Regions from separate parts of the Mesorhizobium sp. WSM3864 genome, predicted to be linked through region 2. Evidence: predicted binding sites of a transcription regulator. Region 2 holds the regulator's gene; the other holds the start of a gene.

Region 1 (5,474 bases), 350 kb from region 2:
GTCGCCGCCACCGGACGGGCCCCGCTGCCGTCGGCCAGCGCCAAGGGGCGCTTGGGAGCGGAAGCGTCGACTTCCTCGGTGTTGTTCAGGAAGTAGTCGGCATTGCTTGGCGGCCGCGTTCCGTCGGTGGGCTCGACCATCTTCTTCGACGGGTCAACCGGTTTGACCAGGTAGGGCGTGACGATGATCACCAGATCGGTCTCGCGCCGCTGATAGGATTTCGAGGAGAACAGCGGACCGAGAACCGGCAGCTTGCCGAGCCCCGGCAGGCGCGAGGTTGTGATGTCGTTCTGCGACTGCAAGAGGCCCGCGATCATGAAGCTCTGGCCGTTTTTCAGGTCGACCGACGTCTTGGCGCGACGCACGATGAAGGCAGGAATGGAAATGCCGCTGCTGACTTCAATCGACGCGGAGGGATCGATCGACGAAACTTCGGGCGCGATATCGAGGCTGACCAGTCCACCCTTGAGCACGGTCGGCGTGAAATCAAGACCGACGCCGTATTTCTTATAGCTGACGCTGATCTTGCCGTTGTCCTCGGACACCGGGATCGGGAACTCGCCGCCGGCAAGGAAGCTCGCGGTCTGGCCCGAGCGGGCGATCAGGTTGGGCTCGGCCAGCCGCCGGGCGAGACCGCGCTCTTCCAGCGCCTTGATGGCGATGTCGATCGAAACCCCGTTGGAAAGCAACCGGCCGATGATCTCGCCGGTCCCGGCGGTCGGTACCGTGCCCGGGTCGATGATGACGTCGCGACCGCCGACGCCGAAGGCAAAGTTGGCCCCGTATTTGGCGCCGAGGTCCTGTCCCGCCTGCCGGTTGATCTCGACGAAACGGACATTGAGCTGAACCTGCTGCGAGGACGAGATGTTGACCGAGTTGATCACTTCCTCATTGCCGGAGAAGCGCGACGCGATCTTGCTCGCCTTGTCGGCCGCGACCGCGTCTTCCGCCTCGCCCGAAAGCACCACGCGGCCGTTGGCCGAACCGACCTTGATCTTGGCATCCGGCACGCTGGCGCGGATGGTGTTCGCGAGTTGGTCGGTGTCCAGCGTCACCTCGATGTCGATGGTGCCGACGAGCTGCTTGTTCTGATCGAACAGCGCGATGCCGGTGGTGCCGAGACTGTTGCCCAACACATAAAAGGACTTGTCGGTCAGCGGATTGACGTTGGCGATCTCCGGATCGCCGATGACGATCTGATAGAAGGCCGCGTTCGTCATGATCGTCTTGGGCTTGCCCTTGGCGACTTTGATCGAGGCGTTCTTGGTCGCCGAGACGTATACGACGTCGTTGTTTGCCTGGGCCGGCGCCCCAAAGGCCAGTATTCCGGCGGCTGCCAGAAAGGCGCCCGCCGCCATTGCACGCAGAAGGCGCAGCCCTCTCGTCGTCCGTTCTTTGTTCAACACAGGCATTGTCCCGTTCCCGGCCGGTCCCCACCGGCTATTGTTCTTGTTCCTTGGAAGGAACGACGTCTCCGTCGGCGGGCTTGGAGGGAACCTTGTATTCCTCCACCTTCGTGCCGCGCGACACGATCACCGTCTTGAACTTTGGCTCTTCCGGCTCCTTCGCCACCGCATTGACCAGCGAGGCGGCGCTTGCCTCGGCGCTCGCGGCAACCGAGCCGCCGAAGGACGAGATGGTGGTAAGTCCGTTGCCGCTGGCGCTGGCATCGGCGGCGGACCGCAAAGACAGCGACAAGGAGCCGACGGTGCGGGCGAGCGCCACCTTCTGCGCCCCTTCGTTGGTGACCTCGAGGGTGACGGAATTGGCGACCTGCGGCTCGGTCTTGCGCTCGTCCGCGCCCTGCCCGACCGAAAGCACCTTGGCGTCGGAGACGACGATTTCGGACGTGACTGTCGAGCCAGCTGCCCCTTGCGCGTTCTTGGACACTTCCTGGATTTCGCCGGCATCGCGCGTCAGCACGACGTCGACCCGGTCGCCCGGCGTGATGAAGCCGCCGACGCCGGCGATCTCGTCGGTGCGGATGGTGACGGCCCGCATGCCCGGCGACAGCATGTTGGAGAGTGTGGCGCGGCCGTTCGGTCCCGACAACTTGGCGAGCAGCACCGGCTCGTTGACCTCGATTGGCGACAGCACAACGCGGCTGCCTTCTGCCAGCAGCTTGTCGATTGTCGGGAAGGCGCCTTGCGGGAGAGAATCCTGCGGCCACGGAATTTCGGTGAGTTGCGACCGGTCGAGCTGCATGCCGTAGCGCAGCGGCGCATTCGCCACGACGATGGTCTTGAACTCGACTTTGGGCTCGTGCGGCACCACGATCGATGCCGTCTTCTGCTCGGACTGGGCCCTCGCCTGGCTTTTGACCCAGAAGTCCGCGGCAAAGATCGAGATCGCGCCGAAAACGGCTGCGATGCCGATCATGGTTATGGCCCTGCCCTTCACAACGAAACCCCTGACGCCCCGTGGTCTTTTGTCGTTGAGGCCCACGCTAGGCGTTAATGTTAAAGAATCAGGAATCCAAAGGGGTGGAGCCCGCCCTATTTCCGGCGGCTTGGTTATCGAATGGTTTTGGAATAAGAGACAGTTTGATCCCTGAACGGAACAGGAACTCGTTCGCCCGCCAAAAGCGTGGCAGTATCGAGGAGTGATTCGCAGTACTGGACTTAATGGCTAGCATGGACGACACCAGCGATCTTTTCGGCAACCCGGAAAAGCAGCCCCAGCAAGTACGCGCGCCCTCGCGGCCGGCCGATCCGCTGGTGCAGGCCGCGAAGCGCTCGGCCGCCGCCCGCGACGGCAGCGAGAGCTACAGCGCCGCCGACATCGAGGTGCTTGAGGGGCTGGAGCCGGTGCGCCGTCGCCCAGGCATGTATATCGGCGGCACCGACGACAAGGCGATGCATCACCTCTTCGCCGAGGTCATCGATAATTCGATGGACGAGGCGGTGGCCGGCCACGCGACCTTCATCGACGTCGAGCTTTCGGCGGACGGATTTCTTACCGTCACCGACAATGGCCGCGGCATTCCGATCGATCCGCATCCGAAGTTCAAGAAGCCGGCGCTCGAAGTCATCATGACGACGCTGCATTCGGGCGGCAAGTTCGACTCCAAGGTCTATGAGACCTCCGGCGGTCTGCACGGCGTCGGCGTATCCGTCGTCAACGCGCTGTCCGATCACCTCGAGGTCGAGGTCGCGCGCGGGCGCCAGCTCTATCGCCAGCGCTTCTCGCGCGGCGTTCCGGTGAGCGGGCTGGAGCACCTCGGCGAGGTGCACAACCGCCGCGGCACCAGGACCCGCTTCCATCCCGACGAGCAGATCTTCGGCAAGGGCGCCGCCTTCGAGCCAGCCCGGCTCTACCGCATGACTCGCTCGAAGGCCTATCTGTTCGGCGGCGTCGAGATCCGCTGGACCTGCGATCCCTCGCTCATCAAGGAAAAGGATCAAACCCCGGCCAAAGCCGAGTTCCATTTCCCGGGCGGCCTGAAGGACTACCTCAAGGCCACCCTCGGCGACGAATTCCAGGTCACGCGCGAAGTCTTCGCAGGCAAAAGCGACAAGCAGGGCGGCCACGGCTCGCTGGAGTGGGCGGTGACCTGGTTCGGCGGCGACGGCTTTCTCAACTCCTACTGCAACACGATTCCCACTCCCGATGGCGGCACGCATGAGGCGGGCTTCCGCAACGTGCTGACGCGCGGGCTTCGCGCATATGCCGATCTCATCGGCAACAAGCGCGCCTCGATCGTCACCACCGAGGACGTCATGATCTCGGCCGCCGGCATGCTGTCGGTCTTCATCCGAGAGCCGGAATTCGTTGGCCAGACCAAGGACAGGCTGGCCACCATCGAGGCGATGCGCATCGTCGAAACCGCCATCCGCGACCCGTTCGACCACTGGCTGGCCGACAACCCGCAGGAAGCCTCGAAGCTTCTCGAATGGGTGATCGCGCGCGCCGATGAGCGTGTGCGCCGGCGTCAGGAAAAGGAAGTCTCGCGCAAGAGCGCCGTACGCAAGCTGCGCCTGCCGGGCAAGCTCGCCGACTGTACCCAGAATGCCGCGGCCGGCGCCGAGATCTTCATCGTCGAGGGCGACTCGGCCGGAGGCTCGGCCAAGCAGGCGCGCGACCGCGCCAGCCAGGCGGTGCTGCCGCTGCGCGGCAAGATCCTCAACGTCGCCAGCGCCGGCAACGACAAGCTTGCCGCCAACCAGCAGATTTCCGACCTGGTTCAGGCGCTCGGCTGCGGCACGCGCTCGAAATATCGCGACGAGGACCTGCGCTACGACCGCGTGATCATCATGACCGACGCCGACGTTGACGGCGCGCATATCGCTTCGCTTTTGATCACCTTCTTCTTCCAGGAGATGCCTAACCTGATCCGAGGTGGCCATCTCTATATGGCCGTGCCGCCGCTCTATTCGATCCGTCAGGGCGGTAAGGTGGCCTATGCACGTGACGACGCGCACAAGGACGAATTGCTGCGCACCGAATTCACCGGGCGCGGCAAGGTCGAGATCGGCCGCTTCAAGGGCCTTGGCGAGATGATGGCCTCGCAGCTCAAGGAAACCACGATGGACCCGAGGAAGCGCACGCTTCTCAGGGTCGACGTGATCGATGCCGAGCAGGCGACCAAGGACGCCGTCGACGCGCTGATGGGCACCAAGCCCGAGGCCCGCTTCCGCTTCATCCAGGAACGTGCCGAATTCGCCGAGGCCGACGTGCTGGATATCTGAACGCGGACTGGTCCATAACAGGCTCCGGGACGGAGACTTGCATGTGACCTGGACGCGGCTGAAGGATCTAGCCGGGACACCGTTAAGTGAGCTGACCCAGCCGACGCGCTCGGACTGGATCTTCGCCCTGCGCACGGTTTCTGCCGGGCTGATCGCGCTGCTTGCCGCTTACGCCTTAAAGCTCGATCATCCGCAGTGGGCGATGATGACCGTGTTCATCGTCGCGCAGCCGGTCGCCGGCATGGTGCTGGCGAAAGGCTTCTACCGCCTGCTCGGTACGCTGGCCGGCGGCCTGGCGGCGATCGGCATCACATCGCTGCTCGGCACCAATCCCTGGCTCTTGGTGACGGTGCTGGCACTATGGATCGGCGTCAGCACCCTCGTTTCCTCGCTGCTGCGCAATCCGGAAGCCTATGGCGCCGCCCTTGCCGGCTATACAGCGATGATCATCAGCCTGCCGGCATTCGGGCAGGCGCATCTCGTCGTCGATCTCGCTGTCGCGCGCTGCGCCGAAATTGTGCTCGGCATCGTCTGCGCCGGCGTCACCAGCCGGCTGATCCTGCCGAAGCTCGCGGCGGACGCCATCATCTCCAGGCTGAAACGCAGCATTCTCGATCTCGCCGACTACGCCACAGGCGCCTTTTCCGACGGCGATCCGGCCGGTCTTGCCGCTCTCCAGCGCAAGCTGATCACCGATGCCCAGACACTTGCCGAAATGCGCGCCTATGCGCGCCTCGAAGCGCCGAGCTTCGCGACCCGCGCCCATCCGGTCCGGCGCACGATCGG
Region 2 (5,474 bases):
GAGCATCGCCTCAGCCATCGAGAACGCGCGCGAAAACATTGCCGATCACATCAGAAGCACCATTGGCGGAGCCGAAGGCGAGATTGCCGCTGCACTGATCGTCGGCGTGCGCGCCGGCATTCCCGAGGACATCAACGAGGCGATGCGGCGGACCGGCATCTATCACATCATCTCGATTTCGGGCCTCCACATGGCGCTGGTCGCCGGCACGGTCATGCTTCTGCTGCGCGGCGCCTTTGCGCTGTTCCCGGATTTTTCGTCACGCCGGCCAGTGAAGAAATATGCCGCGGCAATCGCGCTTATGTCGATCGCCGCCTATCTCGTCATCTCTGGCGTGGTGGTCGCCGCCGAGCGAAGCTTCATCATGCTGGCCGTCATGCTGATCGCCGTGCTTTTCGACCGCGCCGCGCTGACGATGCGCAACTTGGCGATCTCGGCCATCGCCGTCATCCTGGTGTCGCCGCATGAAGTGGTTGGCCCGAGCTTTCAGATGTCGTTCGCGGCAACCGCCGCCCTTGTCGGCGCCTATGCCGGCTGGTCCGACTACCGCGCCGGCAAGGTGAGAGCGCCGCCGGCAAAGCGTTCGTTCCTGCGGTTCATGTCGCACAAACTGGCAGTCGGAGCAGGTGGCGCCGCAATGACGTCGATCATTGCCGGAAGTGCCACGGCGCTGTTTGCCATCTGGCATTTCCAGCGCGTCTCGCCGCTCAGCCTGCTGGCCAATCTCGCGATCATGCCGATCGTCACGATCGTGATGTTTCTCGCCGTCGCCAGCGCGGTCATGATGCCGTTCGGCTTCGACGGGCCCTTCCTCTATTTGATGGGCAACGGCCTGGCGGCGATGATCGCGATCTCGGCTTGGATTTCGGAGTGGTCGCCGGTCGATGCCGTGGGCCTGATCTCGATCCATTCGGTGCTGCTGGCGACGATCGCGCTCGTCATCGCTACGATGGCGACTACGTGGCTCAGGCTGGCCGCAATTCCTTTCGCTGCCGCGGCCGTCATGATCATCCCGCAGGTGCGCACGCCGGACCTGCTGATCTCGGAGGACGCGCATCTGGTGGCGATGCCGATCGGCGGGGGCGAACTCGCCGTCAATCGTGCCCGCTCCAACGAGTTCACCACCGATAACTGGAAACGCGCGCTCAAGGCCGAAACGATCGTGCCGCCGGAGACATTCGCCAAGGGCACGCTGGACTTGGCCGATCCCGTCGACCTGCCGCCTGGATCGCCCTTTTACTGCACGGGCGATCTCTGCATTGGCCGGCATCCATCGGGCGCAATCGTCGCGCTCGCCGAGAACCGTGAAGCTGCCCGGCCTGCCTGCGACTTCGCGGACCTCATCGTCATCAACGACGCCACGGCCTACAATCCCTGCCGCGATCCACGTATCCTCGTCGTCACCAAGCGGCAACTTGCGCGCGACGGCAGTGCCGCTGTCTTCTTCGATCCGCAATCGGCGACGGCGCGAGCAACCATTCAATACGCCGTCGAAAAACCGTACCGCCCTTGGCACGAACAGCGGCGCTACTCGCGTGAGGCCAGGGGGCTGGCGCCTTACAAGAAGCCCGAGAAGCCGGAAGCCAAGCCGCAGCCCCTCAGTAGCGGCGGATGAGCCCGACTAGCTTGCCCTGAACCTTGACGCGATCGGGACCGAAGATGCGCGTCTCATAGGCCGGATTGGCAGCCTCGAGCGCGATGGAGGCGCCCTTGCGGCGGAAGCGCTTCAGCGTCGCCTCCTCGTCGTCGACCAGCGCCACGACGATCTCCCCGGGGCTCGCAGTGCTGGCGTTGCGGATGATGACCGTGTCGCCGTCGAAGATGCCGGCCTCGATCATCGAGTCGCCTTTGACCTCGAGCGCGTAGTGCTCGCCGCCGGCGATCATGTCCGGCGGCACTGTGATCGAATGCGTCTGGTGCTGGATGGCGTCGATCGGCACGCCGGCGGCAATGCGACCCATCACCGGGATAGAGACGGCTGAAACGGCGTCGTCGTCATTGCTGGGCGTCGGCGTGCGGGCGGGCGCCGCGGGTTTGATCTGGCGGCCGAGATTGCCTTGGCCGCCCTGGATGACGCTCGGCGAGAATTTCTTCGCCGCATTGAGGCCGGGCGCGATCGAGTCAGGTAGGCGCAGCACTTCAAGGGCACGCGCCCGGTTCGGCAGCCGGCGAATGAAACCGCGCTCCTCCAGCGCCGTGATCAGGCGGTGGATGCCCGATTTCGAGGCAAGGTCGAGCGCTTCCTTCATCTCGTCGAAAGACGGCGGAATGCCGCTTTCCTTGAGCCGTTCATGGATGAACATCAGCAGTTCATGTTGTTTGCGCGTCAGCATGGCGGCCCCCATGGGTTCTGAAACCAGAATCAGAAAAACAAACCCAGAACAAACACTATCTGTTCCAGTTGTGTTCCGCAACCGTTTAAAGTTTAGTGAATGTGTTGACGTTTTGTTCAGCGTAACATCAGAATGCTGCATTCCTCGCCGGCTTCAGCCGCCGGTGCGAAGGGTTGGCGCACGATCAGGCCATTGGCATCGGCGAGCATCCTCAACATCGAGGAATCCTGGATGCCGAACGGTGTTGCGATCAGCGCCCCCGCATCTTCGCGGACCACGGCGCGCACATAGTCCTGCCTGAGATCGTTGGCGTGCATTGCGGCGCCTAACCGGGCCGTGCGGATTTCCTGCCGGCAGGACCGGCCGCCCAGCCGCGCCAGAAGCGGCTTCAGGAACAGCTGCGAGCAGACCAGGCTTGCGACGGGATTGCCGGGCAGGCCGATGCAGCGAATGTCGCCGAGCCGGCCAAACATCAACGGCTTGCCGGGACGCATGGCGATCTTCCAGAAGTCTAGCTGCATGCCTTCGCCGGTCAGCACGTCGTGGATCAGGTCGTGGTCGCCGACGGAGGCGCCGCCAAGCGTGACGATGACGTCGGCGCCGGCCTTGACCGCCTTCTTGACCAAGGCCGCGATCGCGTCCTTGCGGTCGGCGGCAATGCCGAGGTCGAGCGCGCGCGCGCCGACCGACTGGGCCGTAGCTGTGACGCCATAGGCATTCGACGAGATGATCTGGTCGGGGCCGAGCGCGCTGCCCGGCGGCAGCAATTCGTCGCCGGTGGCGATGATGGCGAGCAGCGGCTGCCGCACCACGTTGAGACTCGGATGGTTGGCCGATGCCGCCAGCGAAAGCGCCGCCGGATCGAGCTGGCGGCCTTTTTCGAGGAGCAGGTCGCCCTCGCAGAAGTCGAGCCCGCGGCGACGGACGTTGCGTCCTTCCGCGGTCGGCTCGGTCACTTCGATGCTGCCGCCGCCGAGATCGCGGACATTCTCCTGGATAACGACGGTATCGGCGCCTTCGGGGAGCGGCGCGCCGGTGAAGATGCGCACGGCCTCGCCCTTGCCGACAGAGCCGGTGAAGCCACGCCCGGCGGGGGCCATGCCGATCACGGAGAGCCGGGCGGGCGCCGAGGCTACGTCGGCGGCCCGTACGGCGTAGCCGTCCATCGCCGACGCATTGAAGGGCGGCTGGGTGCGCAGAGCCACCACGGGGTCGGCCAGGACCCGGCCGGCCGCGTCGGCCAGCGGCACGCTTTCGCCTGGCAGCGCGGTCGCGCCGTCCAACAGGCGTTGGAGCGCCTCGGCGACCGGAAGCAAAGCCATGCTAAGGACCTGCCTTGTAGTCGCCCGACTTGCCGCCGGTCTTCTCGACCAGCCTGATGCCGGAAATCGCCATGGCGCGGTCCGCTGCCTTGGCCATGTCGTAGATGGTGAGGCAGGCGACCGACGCCGCGGTCAGCGCCTCCATTTCCACCCCGGTCTTGCCGGTAACCCTGGCAAGCGCGCTGACCCTCAGGCCAGGGAGCGCGTGGTCGGGCTCGATCTCGACGGACACCTTGGTGAGAAGGAGGGGATGGCAAAGCGGGATGAGCTCATGCGTCTTCTTGGCCGCCATGATGCCGGCGATGCGCGCCGTGCCCAGCACGTCGCCTTTCTTGGCGTCGCCGGCCAGGATCATCTCCAGCGTTTCCGGCTGCATGGTGACCAACCCTTCAGCGATAGCCGTGCGCGTCGTCTCGGCCTTGCCGCCGACATCGACCATGTTGGCTTCGCCTTTGGCGCCGAGATGCGTAAGCGCGGGCATTCTCAGACGGCCTCGGCCGGCGCCTTGCCCGTCAGCAGAAGGGCGGTCGCGGCGGCCACGTCGGCCTGCCGCATCAGGCTTTCGCCAACGAGGAAGGTGCCGATCTTGCTCTTTTCCAGCCGCCGGCAGTCCTGATGGGTGAAAATGCCGCTCTCGCTGACCAGCAGCCGGTCGTCCGGGACCATGGCGGCAAGCCGCTCGGAAACGTCGAGGCTGGTTTCGAAGGTTCTCAAATCGCGGTTGTTGATGCCGATCAGCCGCGACGAGAGGCGAAGCGCGCGTTCCATCTCCTGTTCGTCATGCACCTCGACCAGCGCGTCCATGCCGAGATCGAAGGCCGTGGCTTCCAATTCACTGGCTAAGGCGTCGTCGACGCTCGCCATGATGATGAGGATCGCGTCCGCGCCCCAGGCGCGGGCTTCATGAACCTGATACGGGTCGAAGAGGAAGTCCTTGCGCAGGGCGGGCAGGCTAACGGCGGCGCGCGCTGCGGTCAGAAAGCCGGGCGCGCCCTGGAAGGACGGCGCGTCGGTCAGCACCGAAAGGCAGGCAGCACCGCCTTGCTGGTAGGCCCTGGCGAGCGCCGGCGGGTCGAAGTCGGCGCGGATCAAGCCCCTGGAGGGGCTGGCCTTCTTGATCTCCGCAATCAGCGCGAAGCCGCCGGCCTTACGCTTGGCCTCGAGCGCCGCAAGGAAGCTGCGCGGCGGTTCCGCATCCTTGGCCTTCGCCTTGACCTCGGCAAGCGGCGCGCTGAGCTTCGCGGCGGCGATCTCATCGCGCTTGTAGGCTTCGATCTTGCGCAGGATATCGGACAAAATTCTAACCGTTCGAAATCTCGATGAGCTTGTCGAGCACCGCGAGCGCCCGGCCGCTGTCGATGGCCTGCGCTGCTGCCTCGATGCCATCGCCGAGCGTCGTCGCCTTGCCGGCCACCACCAGCCCGGCGCCGGCATTCATCAGCACGGTGTCGCGATAAGCGCCGGCAGCGCCGCCCAGCATATCGCGCAATGCCCTGGCATTGTAGGCCGCTTCGCCGCCGCGCAGGTCTTCCTTGTTATGCCGCTTCAGTCCGACTGCTTCCGGAGTGAGGGTAAAGGTGCGGATCTCGCCGCCGGCGAGCTCTGCGACCTGCGTCTCGCCCGTGGTGGTGATCTCGTCATAACCGTCGCCGTGCACGACCCAGGCATGATCGGTACCCAGCGCCTTCAGCGTCTCAGCTACCGGCATGATCCATTCGGGCAGGAAGACGCCAACCATCTGCCGGCCGACGCCGGCTGGATTCGACAGCGGCCCGAGCAGATTGAAGATAGTGCGCGTGCCGAGCTCGCCCCGGACAGG

What was found. Region 2 encodes LexA, which represses DNA repair genes until DNA is damaged. Its sites were predicted from a motif close to TGTTCNNNNTGTGTTCNG; they were not measured.
Region 1: parE (DNA topoisomerase IV subunit B) is a predicted target of LexA. The motif match lies at 2,551-2,568, and genes of this name have one in related genera.

Annotation. Positions count from the first base shown of each region.
Region 1 is NZ_NSGD01000001.1:321,909-327,382, reverse strand. Features, by position in the region: gene CK215_RS01595 (type II and III secretion system protein family protein) at 1-1,358, opposite strand, end outside; gene cpaB (Flp pilus assembly protein CpaB) at 1,441-2,379, opposite strand; gene parE (DNA topoisomerase IV subunit B) at 2,634-4,688, shown strand; gene CK215_RS01580 (FUSC family protein) at 4,732-5,474, shown strand, end outside.
Region 2 is NZ_NSGD01000001.1:668,634-674,107, forward strand. Features, by position in the region: gene CK215_RS03300 (ComEC/Rec2 family competence protein) at 1-1,615, shown strand, start outside; gene lexA (transcriptional repressor LexA) at 1,599-2,333, opposite strand; gene glp (gephyrin-like molybdotransferase Glp) at 2,450-3,655, opposite strand; gene moaC (cyclic pyranopterin monophosphate synthase MoaC) at 3,657-4,136, opposite strand; gene trpC (indole-3-glycerol phosphate synthase TrpC) at 4,139-4,954, opposite strand; gene trpD (anthranilate phosphoribosyltransferase) at 4,956-5,474, opposite strand, start outside.